Regions from separate parts of the Paenibacillus sp. FSL H3-0469 genome, predicted to be linked through region 1. Evidence: predicted binding sites of a transcription regulator. Region 1 holds the regulator's gene; each other region holds the start of a gene.

Region 1 (3,754 bases):
CCAAGAACGGTTCCAGAATATTTTCGACATGATGGATACAAAAAAACGGAAGAACAGATAATCTGTTCCCCCGCAATTTAGTTCTGCCGCTGAGTCCTTAGCTTAGCGGTTCGGCAGACTGTACCCCTCACCGATGGCGCTGCCATCCTTGAAGCGGTAGAAGTTGTAATAGAATCGCCCGTCTTTTTTGTAAAATAGCTGCCAGGCATATTCCCCGTTGTATACACCGGGCAGCAGCCGTTCGATCTTCACGTCAGGCAGCTGATCGGCTATGATTCCGCGCATTTTCTCCTCTGAGGTGCCTTTGCTCAGCTCTTCAGCATACAGGCCGTTGTCGCCACCGGCAGGCTTGCCCTCCAAGGTGAAACGGACCCACACCATCAGATCGGTCCCGGCTTCGTTTTTGCCGGTTAGCACCCAGTAGATCTCATTCTCATTCCAGACGGATTTCTGAGCCTTGGTTACCTCCGTTAGTCCGGCACGCGCCCGGGCCAGCTCCTTGGCCTCACTCCGCTCGTTCCACTGGTCCTTCATAATGTAGGCATAGAACTGGCTTAGTCCGAACAGAAGGAGCAGCACCACGGTAATCCCCAGCCAGATCCATTTTCTCCTCTTCTTCTTCACCACGCTGCTTCCTTTCCCGTTCCCCTGAATTACCGTTTAAGCAGGCTCTCGAACGTCTCCTGTGCTTTGCGGCGGATGGCTTCTTCATCAAGTGTCAGGCATTGTCCATGCTTCACAACCTGCTGGCCGTTCACCCATACATGCTCTACATCCTTGGCGCTGGCCGAATAGACGGCATGGGAGAGCAGATCGGTATGCGGGAGCATATGCGGCTGGTCAATATCAAGTGCGATGAAGTCGGCCTTCATCCCTGCTGCAAGCCGTCCTACCCCGCTCAGGAAAATAGACTGTGCCCCGTACTCCGTGGCCATCAGAAGCGCCTCAGGAGCCGGTACGGCTGTAGGATCACCGCTTACGCCCTTATGGATCAGAGCCGCCAGCCTCATCTCTTCAAACATATCCAGATTGTTGTTGCTTGCTGCACTGTCTGTACCCAAAGAGACCTTAACCCCGGCTCGCAGCAGCTCAGGAACACGCGCAACACCGCTCGCCAGCTTCAGGTTACTGCCTGGGTTATGCGACACACCAACGTTATGGCGGGCCAGAATTCCAATCTCCTCATCGTTCAGATGAACGCCGTGGGCAATGAGCGAAGGACGGGTGAACATGCCGAGCTTCTCCAGATGCGCGACCGGACGAAGACCGTAGTCGGCCACGTTCTGCTCCACTTCATGGCGCGTCTCGGACATATGGGTATGCATCGGCAGATCCAGATCATGCGCAGCCTGCACAAACTTCATGAAAAACTCTGGAGGACAGGTATACGGGGCATGCGGCGAGAGCATGGTCGTAATTCTGCCGTCAGCCTTGCCATGCCAGTTACGGGCAAAAGCAACGGCCTCAGCGAGCTTCGCTTGCTGTACCTCTGCCGGACACAGCCCAATCACGCCGCGCATCAGCACCGCCCGAATACCGGATTGCTCCGTCACTTCCGCTACCCGGTCCATATGATCATACATATCGAGGAAGGTGGTTGTGCCGCCCTTCAGCATTTCCAGTACGGACAATGAGGTTCCCCAATATACATCATCACCAGTGAATTTCTCTTCCATCGGCCACATCTTTTCCTGCAGCCACGTCTGAAGCACCATATCGTCGCCGTATCCGCGCAGCAGTGACATGGCAGTATGTCCATGGGTGTTGACCAGACCAGGCATAAACAGCAGACGGCTGCCGTCTACGACCTGAGCGCCATCGTCCACTACCGGCTCAGCTTCACCTATGTAAGTAATCAGATCATTCTCAAGGGTCATATACCCGCTTAGAACCGGCTTATCGCTGCCCGGAACCAGAAAGTGCCCGTTCTTGATTATCGTGATCTTACTGCTCATCTTCAGTTTCATCCTTTCCATCATGCAAATAATAGGCCAGGCTCTGCAGATCTGTGGTGAAATCTGCGGCATGAATCCGGATATTGGCAGGCGTCTTGAGAATAACCGGTGCGAAGTTCAGAATCGCCTCGATGCCGGAGTCCACAAGAATATCAGCTACATTCTGGGCTTCGCTGTCAGGTACGGTAATAATCCCGATCCGGATGCCCTGCGAGCGGATGGTGCTGCTTAGCTCCTCCATCGGCTGCACAACCAGCGAGTTGATCTGCTGGCCCACCTTTGGCGGGTAAGCATCGAAGATCGCAGTAATCTTCATCGTATCCTTCAAGTAAGCGTTGTAGTTAGATAAGGCATGACCGAGATTACCGGCTCCAACCAGTGCAACATTAATTTGCTGGTCAAGCTTCAGGATATGGCGGATCTTCTCAATCAGATAGGATACATCATAGCCGATGCCCTTCCGGCCGAAGTCACCGAAATAAGCCAAATCCTTACGGATCTGGGCGGGATTCAGATCAAGCTTCTGGCCCAGCTCCTGAGAAGAGACTGTGGAGATTTCACGTTTTTGGAGATCGTTCAGGAAACGCAGGTACACTGGGAGCCTGCGCACGACGGCCTCCGATATTTTATCCGATTTCATGTATTCTCCTCCTTAAAAGTTGTGTTAGACCCGTACAATTATAGCAACCGTGCCCCCCGCCTGCCGGACCGGCAGGACAGGGCGGGAACGGCTCTTCAGGTGAATCATGACTTATTAATAATAGCAATAGCAGATGAATTAGGAAACCCCGCCGTCATCCAGCCATTCGGCAATTCTCGGGACCATCTGCTCAGTGAGCATATGCTCCATCTTGGGACCGGGGAGTGAATACAGGAAGTACTTTCCGTAATACGATTCAATGACTCTGGTATCATACACAATTACGATGCCCCGGTCCTGCGCCGTGCGGACCAGCCGCCCGAAGCCCTGCTTGAAGCGGATGACAGCCTGCGGCACGGACAGCTTCATGAACGGGTTCTTCTTCTGTGCCTGAAGCAGCTCCGACTTCGCTTCTGCCAGCGGGTGATTCGGCGGCTGGAACGGCAGTCTGACAATCGCCAGGCAGGTCAATGCTTCTCCCGGAATATCCACCCCTTCCCAGAAACTGCTGGTACCCAGCAGGACCGAAGCGGGGCTGTCCTGGAAGCGGCGGATCAGCTTGCTTCGGCTGCCGCCCTCCACACCCTGTCCGAGCACCGCGATATCCTGAGAGGCAAGTGCTTCCTTCAGGGGGTCATACACCTGCCGCAGCATCTTGTAGGAGGTGAACAGCACCAGCATCCGGCCCCTTGTAGTTACAGCAGTCTCGGCAAGGGAATGTACAAGCGTGTCCACAAACCGGGCATCCCCTATACTTCCCTTGACGCTCGGGAAGTCGCGGGGAATGACCAGGAGCGCCTGCTCACGGTACTTGAACGGCGAAGGAAGCAGCGCAGTCATCAGACGCCCCTGCTCCGCAGCTTCACCAAGGCCCAGATTATCGATCATGAACTGGAAGGACTTATCCACGGATAAGGTGGCCGAGGTCAGGACAATACTTTTCTTCTTGTCGAAGAACAGCTCCCTGAGCTGGGTACTGACATCTACAGGAACGGCATACATTTGCAGCGACTTACCTTTATAATTACCGCTTCCCTCCAGCCAATACACGATATTCTCATCGTTCAGGCTCATGAAGAAGCGGATTTGCTCTCTGATGGATGCCAGATCCTTGAATAAGCCGCCGATATCAGTCACAAGACTGTCCGAGGAGGATTGG
Region 2 (3,754 bases), 1.7 Mb from region 1:
TGGTGTAGCCTGTGAGCTTTAAGAAGCTCATACCGTTTCGTGCAGGGACTCACTTAAGGCGGGAATGTCAGGATCAAAGATATAGTCTCAGTCACAAGGTGGAGCGCTGCTTAAGATTAGCTGCCGGAGATTCTGCCCTGGCTCACGTTCTTTCTGCAGTGTCTGTTTCCTTGAGCTGATATCTGAATTATACCGTCCGTACGGAGAATAGTAAAAAGCCGAAATTTTTAAATTTGCACTTCCTGTTTGGAAAAAGGTCTTGTAAGCGCTATTATTCTGCGATTTCCTTAGAATCTGCTGAATTCAAATCCCACTGCCTTTGCTGTATAATGAAAAGGATGGTTTCAATGCTGCGTATACTCCGGCAGCTTTGCGTGGAGGGAAAGGATACGGAAATGAGCTTGTATGGGGTGAAGCTTGAGGAACCCGGCAGCGGGCTGCTGAAGTCCTTTTTGGAGGATAATTATATATGTGCGGGCTATCCCGGCGTGGGTGATCTGGAGCATCATAGCAGAGAAGAGATTATCCGTAAACTGGTTGCTGCCAGCTATCACGGACAGGAGCTGGAGAGTGCAGCGAATACCCTGGATATCTTCGTCAATGCGATGCAGGATGGGGATTATGTGCTGATCGCCGATGAAGAGTGGGTATATCTTGGGGATCTTGGCGATTATTTCTATGATACCCGGCACAGCGGAACAGAGGACAGTACAGCACACCGGCGCGGTGTCACCTGGCTGAAGAGTCTGCCCCTCGCTGCGGTTCATCCGGCTGTAACAGAGCTGCTTGCCTCTGACAGCAGAATAACTGTCTATTCCGGAGTGCTGCCCGCAGCCCGTATCGATCTGTGGCTGGGGAATCAGGCAGGGGATGGCGGGAGTGCCGCCGGGTCCTGTTCAGTTCAGGTGGATGAAGCTACAGTTGCGCAGGCGCTGGCTATCCTGAAGGCGGCTCTGCACAGCACGGATGTAGAGCGGCAGGAGCGTGCGGCTGTGGCAATTTTGCAGTATGCCCGGTGAGGATGGGGTTATGAATACGGAAGGATGATATAAATAAGGGTCTTTCGGTGTAGTAGCCGGAAGACCCTTTTTATTAGATAAATTCAACAAACTCATTAACCGGCTTGCGGTAGCCGCGCGATCTGATCTTGTGCTGGTTGTCCTTGCCGATCGTAATCAGCATTACTGGAACCATATGGTCGCCCAGACCGAGGGTAGCCTTCACAGCCTCCGGATCGAAGCCGATCATCGGGCAGGTATCCCAGCCCTTATCCTTGGCAATCAGCATGAACTGCATCGCCGACAGAGAAGCATTGCGGATCGCTTCATCCCGCTGGAACGCATCATTCCCGGTATATGCATCATTGATGGATTGAATGGTTTGCTCATAAGCATCTTCGCTCATTGCTCCCAGCAGCTTAAGCCCGCTATAGATTTCAGGAGCCTGCTGATAGGCATTCTTGTCACCCAGCACGACAATAACAGCAGAAGCAGTGTGGATCTTGTATTGGCCATACGCGTCCTTGCGGATGGCTTCCTTCACGTTGTCATCGCTGATTACTTTGTAATGGGCGTGCTGAAGATTATAAGCTGAGGGAGCCAGACGGGCCAGGGAGAACATCTCTTCAAGCTCACTCTGCGGGATGGTAACACCTTCCACGAAATTATTAGCCGATCTGCGGGATTGCACCAATTCGGAAAAAGTACTCATAAATCATTACCTCCATCTAATTATGTATGCTGCTTAGTTAAAATTAATTGCTGATATTAATTAATAAACTTACAATAAGTTACTTGCTTAAGATATCACGACTATCCGTATACGTCAATGAGCAAAAACATAATCATTTGTAAATTTAACCTGATTTAATGACTAAGTTGGATGAAATCGACGAGGAAGTGATAATAATCACAAAAATAGGTTGAAAAGACAAAAAGATTGTGACAATAATAACAAATAGAGTGTTATAATAGTCACATAGTTTTACCTGGATGTCATTATGCAAGAATACGATTTGTAAAAGGAGACTTCGATATGTCAGAAACCCTTACCCAAAATCTTCCTGAACAAGAAATACCAGAAGCAGCCCTTCCCAAAGAGGATGTACTGAAAGAGCTCTTGAAGCCGGAGGTTCAGCAATCTCTGATGGTACTGGTCGAGCAGCTGCCGCAGATCACACAAATGGTCAGTGTATTGTCCAAATCATTAGATTTTGTGCAGTCGGTGGCCACGGATGAAGTGCTTAAGAATGACACAGTCGGTGCGATCAAGGAAATGGCGGGTCCTGTGGTGGGCACAGCCAAGAATCTGGCGGCTACTGTCATTGAAGCGAAAGACCGCGCGGAAGCAAGCAGCGAAACCGTCAGCCTGTTCGGCATGATGAAGATGATCAAGGACCCGCAGGTGCAGAAGGCTCTCCGGTTTATGAATGCCTATCTGCAGGTCAGCGGTGAACGCCAATCGGGCAAATAAGCCCGTAATACTTAATGATGGAGGAATAATCATGTCAAAACATATAGTGATTCTAGGTGCAGGCTACGGCGGTCTGCTTAGTGCCTTAACCGTTCGTAAATATATGAGCAAAGCGGAAGCCAAAATTACGGTTGTCAATCAGTATCCGACACACCAGATTATTACGGAATTGCACCGGCTTGCAGCGGGCAGTGCGTCTGAACAGGCGGTTGCCATGCCACTGGCGAAGCTGTTCGCCGGTAAGGATATTGATCTGAAAATCGCCAAGGTCAACTCGTTCTCCGCAGAGAACAAGCAGGTTATTCTCTCGGACGGCGTTATGCTGACTTATGATGCTCTCGTTGTCGGTCTCGGCAGCACCACCGCATACTTTGGTATTCCGGGACTTGAAGAGTACAGCATGGTGCTGAAATCAGCAGCAGATGCGCTGCGGATCCGCCGTCATATTGAAGACCGGATTCGTGACTATTCCAAAACCCGCAACGCAGCAGATGCTACGATTCTGATCGGCGGCGGCGGACTGACCGGCGTAGAGCTGGTAGGCGAAATTGCTGACATTCTGCCTAAGCTGACGAAGCAATACGGAGTGAATCCTGCTGAGATCAAGCTTCTGCTCGTTGAGGCGGGTCCGAAGATTCTCCCCGTCCTGCCGGATCATCTGATTGAGCGCGCTACGGCCAGCCTGGAGAAGCGCGGGGTGCAGTTCCTGACGGGTCTTCCGGTTACGAAGGTGGTTGACAATACGATTGATCTGAAGGATGGCCAGCAGATTGTGGCGAACACCTTCGTCTGGACCGGCGGGGTACAGGGCAATCCGCTGGTTGGGGAATCCGGTCTTGAAGTCAACCGCGGCCGGGCCACGGTGAATGAGTTCCTGCAGTCCACTTCACACCCTAATGTATTTGTAGCCGGAGACAGCGCTGTTGTCTTTGCACCGGATGGCCGTCCTTATCCGCCAACGGCACAGATCGCCTGGCAGATGGGTGAGCTGATCGGCTACAATCTGTTCGCATATCTTAATGATAAACCGCAGGAAGCCTTCAGCCCGGTCAATTCCGGCACACTTGCCAGCCTCGGACGCAAAGACGGGGTAGCCATTGTCGGCGGTAACTCCACTCCGCTGAAGGGGCTGCCGGCTACACTGATGAAGGAAGCCAGCAATATCCGTTACTTGACTCATATCCATGGCTTGTTCAGCCTGGCCTATTAATCTTTGATCCTAAGATCCCCCTCGGGCTGTCATATGGCAGTCTTAGGGGGTTTTCTAATTTAAAATAGAAGG
Region 3 (3,754 bases), 260 kb from region 1:
CAGCCGCCGCAGGAGCGGGTTGCACCCGTGCAGGCTTTGATCTCATCCACCGTAGTGAAGCCGTTCTCCGTAACAGCATCCACAATCGCTTTTTTGGTTACGCCGTTACAGCCGCAGACGATTTCTTCATCAGCCATCGCTTCAACGGACATCCCCTTCTTGGCTCCTCCTCCGCCGCAGCAGCTTGTGCCCATAACCTCATCATAGATTTCATCCGTCATCTCTGTGCTGTTTTTCACAAGCTTCTGCAGGCTGGCAGATTCCGTTACATCACCGAACAGAACGGCACCGACAATCACATTATCCTTAAGCAAAATCTTCTTGTAGGTTCGCTTCCATTCATCCTTGGCAGAAATAACGGTATGCTCCGGCGTTTCTGTGAATTCACCGGCGGAGAATACATCTACTCCGGAAATTTTGAGCTTGGTAGCTACAACTGAGCCTTCATAGCCCGGAGTCTGTACACCAGACAAATGCTTGGCGAGAACCATGCCCTGCTCAAATAGCGGTGCAACGAGTCCGTAGCAGGTTCCCCGGTGCTCTGTACATTCGCCGACAGAATACACATCTGCCATAGAAGTTTGCATATAATCGTCAACTACGATCCCGCGGTTAACGGTAATTCCGCTGTCCTTTGCAAGCTGGACATTCGGCTTAATTCCAACAGCCATCACTACAAACTCTGACGGCAGCACACTGCCATCACTGAAGCGTAGACCAGTAACCCGTTCTTCGCCGGTCAATTCAACTGTCTGCTTGCCCATGGCGAATTTCACACCTTGCCGTGTAAGCTCTGCCTGCAGCATTGAAGAAGCGGTACGGTCCAGCTGGCGCTCCATCAGATCCTCCAGCAGATGCACAACGGTAACATCCATGCCCAGATTGACCAGGCCTTTCGCAGCTTCAAGACCCAGCAGTCCTCCGCCGATAACAGCCGCCGTGCGGTACTGCTTCGCCGCTGCCAGCATCGCATCGCAGTCCGCGATATCGCGGAACCCGACTACCCCATCCTTAGTACTGCCGGGTACGGGTAGAATGAAAGAATTCGAGCCTGTTGCAATAATTGCTTTATCGTAAGGAACCGCCAGTCCATTATCGGTCAATATCAGTTTGTTCTGTTCATCGATCCGGGTAACCGTTGTGCTGGTATGCAGTGTAATATGATTATCTTCATACCACCCGAGATCGTTGAGGATGATGTCTTCAATCGTTTTGCTGCCTTCAAGTACATAGGACAACATAATCCGGTTATAGTTGGGATGCGGCTCACTGCCGAAGACCGAAATATCATAAGCGCCGCCCAGCTTCAGAATCTGCTCAATAGTGCCTACTCCCGCCATGCCATTCCCAATCAGCACTAACTTTTCTCTTTCCGCTGCCACTGGTAGACCCTCCTTCAGAAACTCTGATTTCTTCAATAACTTTACCTGATAGAGAAATTATACTGTCCCCCATTCCATGGCAAGTGTGACCACAGTCACACCTTATGTGAATTTTTTCACACAAGTGAATATGATTGCTCCGTTCTTATATAGGACAACTTCTGGCGTGAATCCAATAGGAATATTATTCAAAAAAACGGATACCCATGCAGTTTCGCACAGTTATCCGTTCACTTATTTCAGTACCAGAGAGATCTCCAGCTTGTCCTGCGGACTGAGCTTCATGTCCACTCCATTGCCGAGCAGCCCTTTATCGTTGACCTTCAGTCTCCATTCCTCGCTGCTGAGCGGGGTATAATCCATCACAGTAAGCACCGTCCGGTTATCTTCGGCAAGCCGGACCATACCGCTGTTCTTGAGCAGTCCCTTGACGGACATATCCTGCATAAAAGAAAGCACATGCGAATGTGTCAGCTCCGGCTGCTCGCTCCCCCCGTTCACCGTGACGATGACAGGCTGAAACATCTTTCCGGTTCCGGCAGGCCCTGCTGACATCGTAATGGCCGAACCCGGTTCCAGGGTCGTATTCAGCTCTTGAACCTTCTTGCCGTTTACCTGAATCTCCCAGCTCATATCCTGACCCAGGGAGACCTTATTTACTTCAAGAATATTAGGGCCATCCGCTGAAAATGTAACAACACCGCTCTTCTTGAACAGCTCTATTATTGAATTTCCAGGCACGTAAGCTTCGTTAAGCAATCTGGCCGAGCTTCCGGCCATTTCACTGTCACCCACCATGACTGAAAAGGTTAATCCCTGGCTTCCGTTACTGCTGCCGCCATTCCCTGATCCCAAGCCACAACCGCTTGCCGCGGTCAGCAAGAGCAGGCACAGCATTAAGCGCATCCATTTCGTGGACATTCCACGGCACCGCCTTCATATGTATTTTCCCGGACTCTTTAAGGATAACGCATAGAGGAAGGGTTCTCAAATCATTTCTGCCGGCAGAAAAAGTAAAAAGTCCCCGAAGGGACTTTTACCTTACAGCAGGTCCTATTGATAACGCAGGAACAGAATGTTGTTCTCCAGATGCACGTGCTCGAAGGTCATGCCTTCCAGTTCTTCAAGGCGGGCATATGTCAGTCGATAAGTCGTGCAGGCATGTGCAGGCGGTGTGTAGTCATTAGTTACTCTACGCAGCTCACGCAGAATCTCTCCGGCCCCGTCATGCTCTGCTTCCAGATTATGCAGCAGTCCGCGCAGCTCCGCAAGTCCTTCTTCAGTTGGATTCTGAGTGTAAGCCAGCATCTTAGGGAATTCGCTCTCTTCTTCCTTCGCCGTGTGCTGCAGCAGCTCTTCACGCAGCATATTGAACAGGCGGTGCATTTCTCCCAGATGCGGTGAATCCTCACCATGAACGCGGAATACCTTGGTTACATTTTGACTGATTAACGGAAGCTCTTCACGCAGATAACGGTGATGCTTGTTCACAATATAATTCACCAGCTCCTCTGAAGAAGCCTCGTTCCAGGCGGTGTCTTCTTCCAGAACGGGGTGCTGCTCCTGCAGCTTGTTCAGCTCCTGCACCATTGCTGCCGGGTCAAGACCCTTCTCGGCAGCGGCTTCAGCCAGCGGCTTTGCGCCTCCGCAGCAGAAATCGATCCGCTGTGCTTTGAAATAATCTGCTGCTTTGGGGAACTGCAGAACAATATCTCTGACCATTGCTTCCGGGGTGAACCCGGGATGAATTGTTGTATCGTTTAATTGATTGGACGCCATGTTGGCCCCTCCTCAGGTTAAAATGTAGGTTTGTGTTTCTTTTCACTTCTACACCTTATCACTGGCCTTAGGCGGAACTTGTGATTGTACGCACTGAATATAACAAATTTTAATGAACGTGAAATTTAAGTATTTCAATGTAAAATATACTAGACATTTTGTTTTATATATTTTACAATATGCGTGAGGTGAGGGAATGGGGAAAAACTTAAGGCTCAAAGCCTCCAGAGCGGCAAAAGACATGTCGCAAAAACAGCTCGCAGATGCCGTGGGGGTCACAAGGCAGACGATTATCGCGATTGAGAACGGTGATTACAACCCCACCCTGAGGCTGTGCATTGACATTTGTGTAACACTCGGGAAGACGCTGGATCAACTATTTTGGGAGGGAACGAAGGATGAACAGAACGAACCTGGATGAGAGACAACTGCAGAAGCGGCACAAGGCGGGGAATCAGGCATTTCTTTTGATGGCATTCTTATTGCTGGCAGACATGGGGCTGCAAAACTACGGAATGAAGTGGCTGGAGTATCCGCTCAGCAATTACGCAATTTTCATGCTGGGTGTAGGCTCCTATCTGGTAAGACTGATC
Region 4 (3,754 bases), 240 kb from region 1:
GCCGGAACGAAGATCCTGGTAGCTGAGCTTGAAGGCGTAGGTACTAAATATCCATTGTCCGCTGAGAAGCTGAGCCCGGTTCTGGCTTGCTACAAAGTGAAGAATGCTGACCAGGGTATCGAACGCGCAGCTCAAGTCGTTGAATTTGGCGGCATGGGCCACAGCTCGGCTATCCATTCCAATAATGAAGAAGTCATCATGAAGTTCTCCAACCGTCTGCAGACCGGACGTATTCTCGTCAACTCGCCATCTACACACGGCGCAATCGGCGATATTTACAACACCAATATCCCTTCATTGACACTGGGCTGCGGATCTTATGGACGCAACTCGGTATCGCAGAACGTGACTGCCATCAATCTGATCAACGTGAAAAGGGTGAACCGTCGTACCGTGAATATGCAATGGTTTAAAGTACCTGACAAGATTTACTTCGAGAAGGGGTCCACTCAGTACCTGGCCAAAATGCCTGATATTACACGCGTAGCTATTATCACTGACCCTGTAATGGTGAAGCTGGGATATGTAGAAAGAGTTGAGCACTATCTGCGTCAACGCCAGACTCCTGTAGCGATCGAAGTATTCTCGGAAGTTGAACCTGATCCGTCGACTACTACAGTGGAAAAAGGTACAGCTATGATGAACAGATTCCAGCCGGACTGCATTATCGCACTCGGCGGCGGTTCCCCGATGGATGCTGCCAAGGGCATGTGGCTGTTCTACGAACATCCGGATGCAGACTTCAACGGTCTGAAGCAGAAGTTCATGGATATCCGTAAACGGGTATACAAATTCCCTAAGCTCGGCAACAAAGCGAAATTCGTTGCGATTCCTACAACTTCCGGTACAGGTTCCGAAGTAACCTCGTTCGCAGTTATCACAGATAAAACAACAGGGAACAATACTAAGTATCCGCTGGCTGACTATGAGCTGACTCCAGACGTAGCTATTATCGATCCTGAGTTTGTATACAGCTTGCCTAAAACGGCTGTCGCCGACACAGGTATGGACGTATTGACACATGCTATTGAAGCTTATGTATCTGTAATGGCCAGTGACTATTCCGATGGTCTGGCAATCAAAGCTATTCAGCTGGTATTCCAGTGGCTGGAGAAATCCGCACTGCAAGGTGACAAACTGGCCCGTGAGAAAATGCACAACGCATCGACACTTGCCGGTATGGCCTTTGCCAATGCATTCCTGGGGATTAACCACAGCTTGGCGCACAAATGGGGCGGACAGTATCACACCGCACACGGCCGCACCAATGCAATCCTGATGCCGCATGTTATCCGTTACAATGCCAAGAAGCCTACGAAGTTCGCTTCGTTCCCTAAATATTCGCACTTTGTAGCTGACGAACGGTATGCTGAAATTGCCCGTATTCTGGGATTGCCAGCACGCACTACCGAAGAAGGCGTAACCAGCCTGATCAATGCGATCCGCGACATGAATAAAAAACTCGGCATCGAAGAATCCTTCTCGGCTCTTGGTTTCGATCCTAAGGACTTCGAATCCCGTGTAGACTATCTGGCTGACCGTGCATTTGAAGACCAATGTACAACTGCCAACCCTAAAATGCCGCTGGTATCCGAGCTTGCTGATGTATACCGCAACGCATTCTATGGCAAATTCGATAACTAATTAACGGTTGCCTGACAAAGAATAAGGTTAAAGGTTAATATGGGACTGGATGGAAGTGACAAATATCACCGAAAGAGTGATATTTGTCACAGTCCTTTTTCAGAAAATAAACTAAAATGTTTATATAAACAACGGTCCCGGTTATGAAGATGCGATTGTGAATTTTATAACAACCATAGCTCATGGGATCACGAGACACGGGATTAACCTTCAAGCCCGCGATCTCTACAAATATACTAAATATAAATGGAGGGATTTAGCATGTCGGTGATTGAAAAAGAAGTACAAGAGGTTAAGTCTGGCTGGAGAAATTTCACAAAAGGCACATGGTCCAAGAAAGTTGACGTTAATAACTTTATTGCCAAGAACATCAAGCCATATGAAGGAAATGAAGATTTCCTCGTAGGTCCTACCAGCAACACTACTGAACTGTGGAAGATTATCTCCCAGCTGAGTAAGGAAGAAAGAGAAAGAGGCGGCGTATGGGACGTTTCCCTCGATACTGTCTCCACTATCACTTCCCATGCTCCTGGTTACATTGACAAGGACAAGGAACAGATTGTCGGCGTTCAGACTGATGCGCCTTTCAGACGTTCCATCCAACCGTTCGGCGGTATCAAGATGATGATCGATGCTACTAAGGCTTACGGCTTCGAGCTTCCGCAGAATATCGTTGACATGTTCACGAACATCCGCAAAACGCATAACCAAGGCGTATTTGATGCATATACACCAGATATGAGAGCGGTGCGTAAATCCGGCGTAATCACAGGCCTTCCTGATGCTTATGGCCGCGGACGTATCATCGGCGACTATCGCCGTATTGCTCTGTATGGTATTGATTTCCTGATTAAAGACAAGAAGCAGCAACTGACTGAGCTTGAAGTAGACTCCATGACAGAAGATGTTATCCGTCTGCGTGAAGAGCTGTCCGAGCAAATACGTGCTCTGGGCGAACTGAAACAAATGGCTGCAGCACATGGTATGGACATCTCCAAACCGGCTGTCAACTTCAAAGAAGCTACACAATGGGTATACTTCGGTTATCTGGCAGCTGTTAAAGAACAGAATGGTGCGGCAATGTCCCTTGGACGCGTATCCTCCTTCCTGGACATCTATGTACAACGTGACATTGAAGAAGGTACTCTGACTGAAGAGCAAGCTCAAGAAATCGTTGACCATTTCGTAATGAAGCTGCGTATCGTGAAGTTCCTGCGTACGCCTGACTATAACGATCTGTTCTCCGGTGACCCTACTTGGGTAACAGAATCCATCGGTGGTATGGCTGAAGACGGTACAACCCGCGTAACTAAGAACAGCTTCCGCTTCCTGCATACCCTGTACAATCTGGGACCGGCTCCAGAACCAAACCTGACAGTACTGTGGTCCGAGAAGCTTCCTGAAGGCTTCAAGAAATATTGTGCCAAGGTATCCATTGAGACCAGCGCTATCCAATATGAGAACGATGATGTAATGCGTCCATACTGGGGTGAAGATTATGCGATTGCCTGCTGCGTATCCCCAATGCGTATCGGTAAGCAAATGCAGTTCTTCGGTGCCCGTGCCAACCTGGCTAAAGCTCTGTTGTATGCGATCAATGGTGGTAAAGATGAGAAATCCGGCGTTCAGGTAGGTCCTGAATATCCTGCGATCACTTCTGAATACCTGGATTACAATGAAGTAATGAAACGTTTCAAACCAATGATGGAATGGCTGGCTAAGACTTATGTCAATACGCTGAACATCATTCACTATATGCATGACAAATATTCCTACGAACGTATCGAAATGGCGCTGCATGACCGCGACATTCTGCGTACGATGGCTTGCGGTATCGCTGGACTGTCCGTTGCTGCTGACTCCCTAAGCGCAATCAAATACGCTAAGGTTAAGCCAATCCGTAACGAAGAAGGCATCGCAATCGACTTTGAAACTGAGGGTGAATTCCCTTGCTACGGTAACAACGACGACGCTGTTGACAGCATCGCAGTTGAACTGGTTGAAACCTTCATGTCGATGATCCGCAAAAACAAAACGTATCGTGATGCTGTGCCGACTCAATCGGTACTGACAATCACTTCGAACGTTGTATATGGTAAAAAGACCGGTA

What was found. Region 1 encodes Rex, which represses fermentation and respiration genes when NADH is low (regulators of the CRP and FNR family bind a similar motif). Its sites were predicted from a motif close to TTGTGAAATATTTCACAA; they were not measured.
Region 2: a site for Rex is predicted at 1,939-1,956, ahead of NSS83_RS33405 (DUF1641 domain-containing protein). Genes of this name have one in related genera too.
Region 3: a site for Rex is predicted at 1,487-1,504, ahead of nirB (nitrite reductase large subunit NirB). Genes of this name have one in related genera too.
Region 4: a site for Rex is predicted at 1,800-1,817, ahead of pflB (formate C-acetyltransferase). Genes of this name have one in related genera too.

Annotation. Positions count from the first base shown of each region.
Region 1 is NZ_CP150302.1:1,674,476-1,678,229, forward strand. It holds gene NSS83_RS07355 (DUF5590 domain-containing protein) at 103-624, opposite strand; gene NSS83_RS07360 (amidohydrolase) at 654-1,955, opposite strand; gene NSS83_RS07365 (redox-sensing transcriptional repressor Rex) at 1,945-2,595, opposite strand; gene dinG (ATP-dependent DNA helicase DinG) at 2,734-3,754, opposite strand, start outside.
Region 2 is NZ_CP150302.1:7,715,361-7,719,114, forward strand. It holds gene NSS83_RS33395 (hypothetical protein) at 348-1,019, shown strand; gene NSS83_RS33400 (nitroreductase family protein) at 1,093-1,710, opposite strand; gene NSS83_RS33405 (DUF1641 domain-containing protein) at 2,035-2,472, shown strand; gene NSS83_RS33410 (NAD(P)/FAD-dependent oxidoreductase) at 2,504-3,682, shown strand.
Region 3 is NZ_CP150302.1:1,936,674-1,940,427, forward strand. It holds gene nirB (nitrite reductase large subunit NirB) at 1-1,382, opposite strand, end outside; gene NSS83_RS08640 (hypothetical protein) at 1,617-2,303, opposite strand; gene ric (iron-sulfur cluster repair di-iron protein) at 2,436-3,131, opposite strand; gene NSS83_RS08650 (helix-turn-helix transcriptional regulator) at 3,358-3,582, shown strand; gene NSS83_RS08655 (DUF6773 family protein) at 3,560-3,754, shown strand, end outside.
Region 4 is NZ_CP150302.1:1,913,327-1,917,080, reverse strand. It holds gene adhE (bifunctional acetaldehyde-CoA/alcohol dehydrogenase) at 1-1,644, shown strand, start outside; gene pflB (formate C-acetyltransferase) at 1,906-3,754, shown strand, end outside.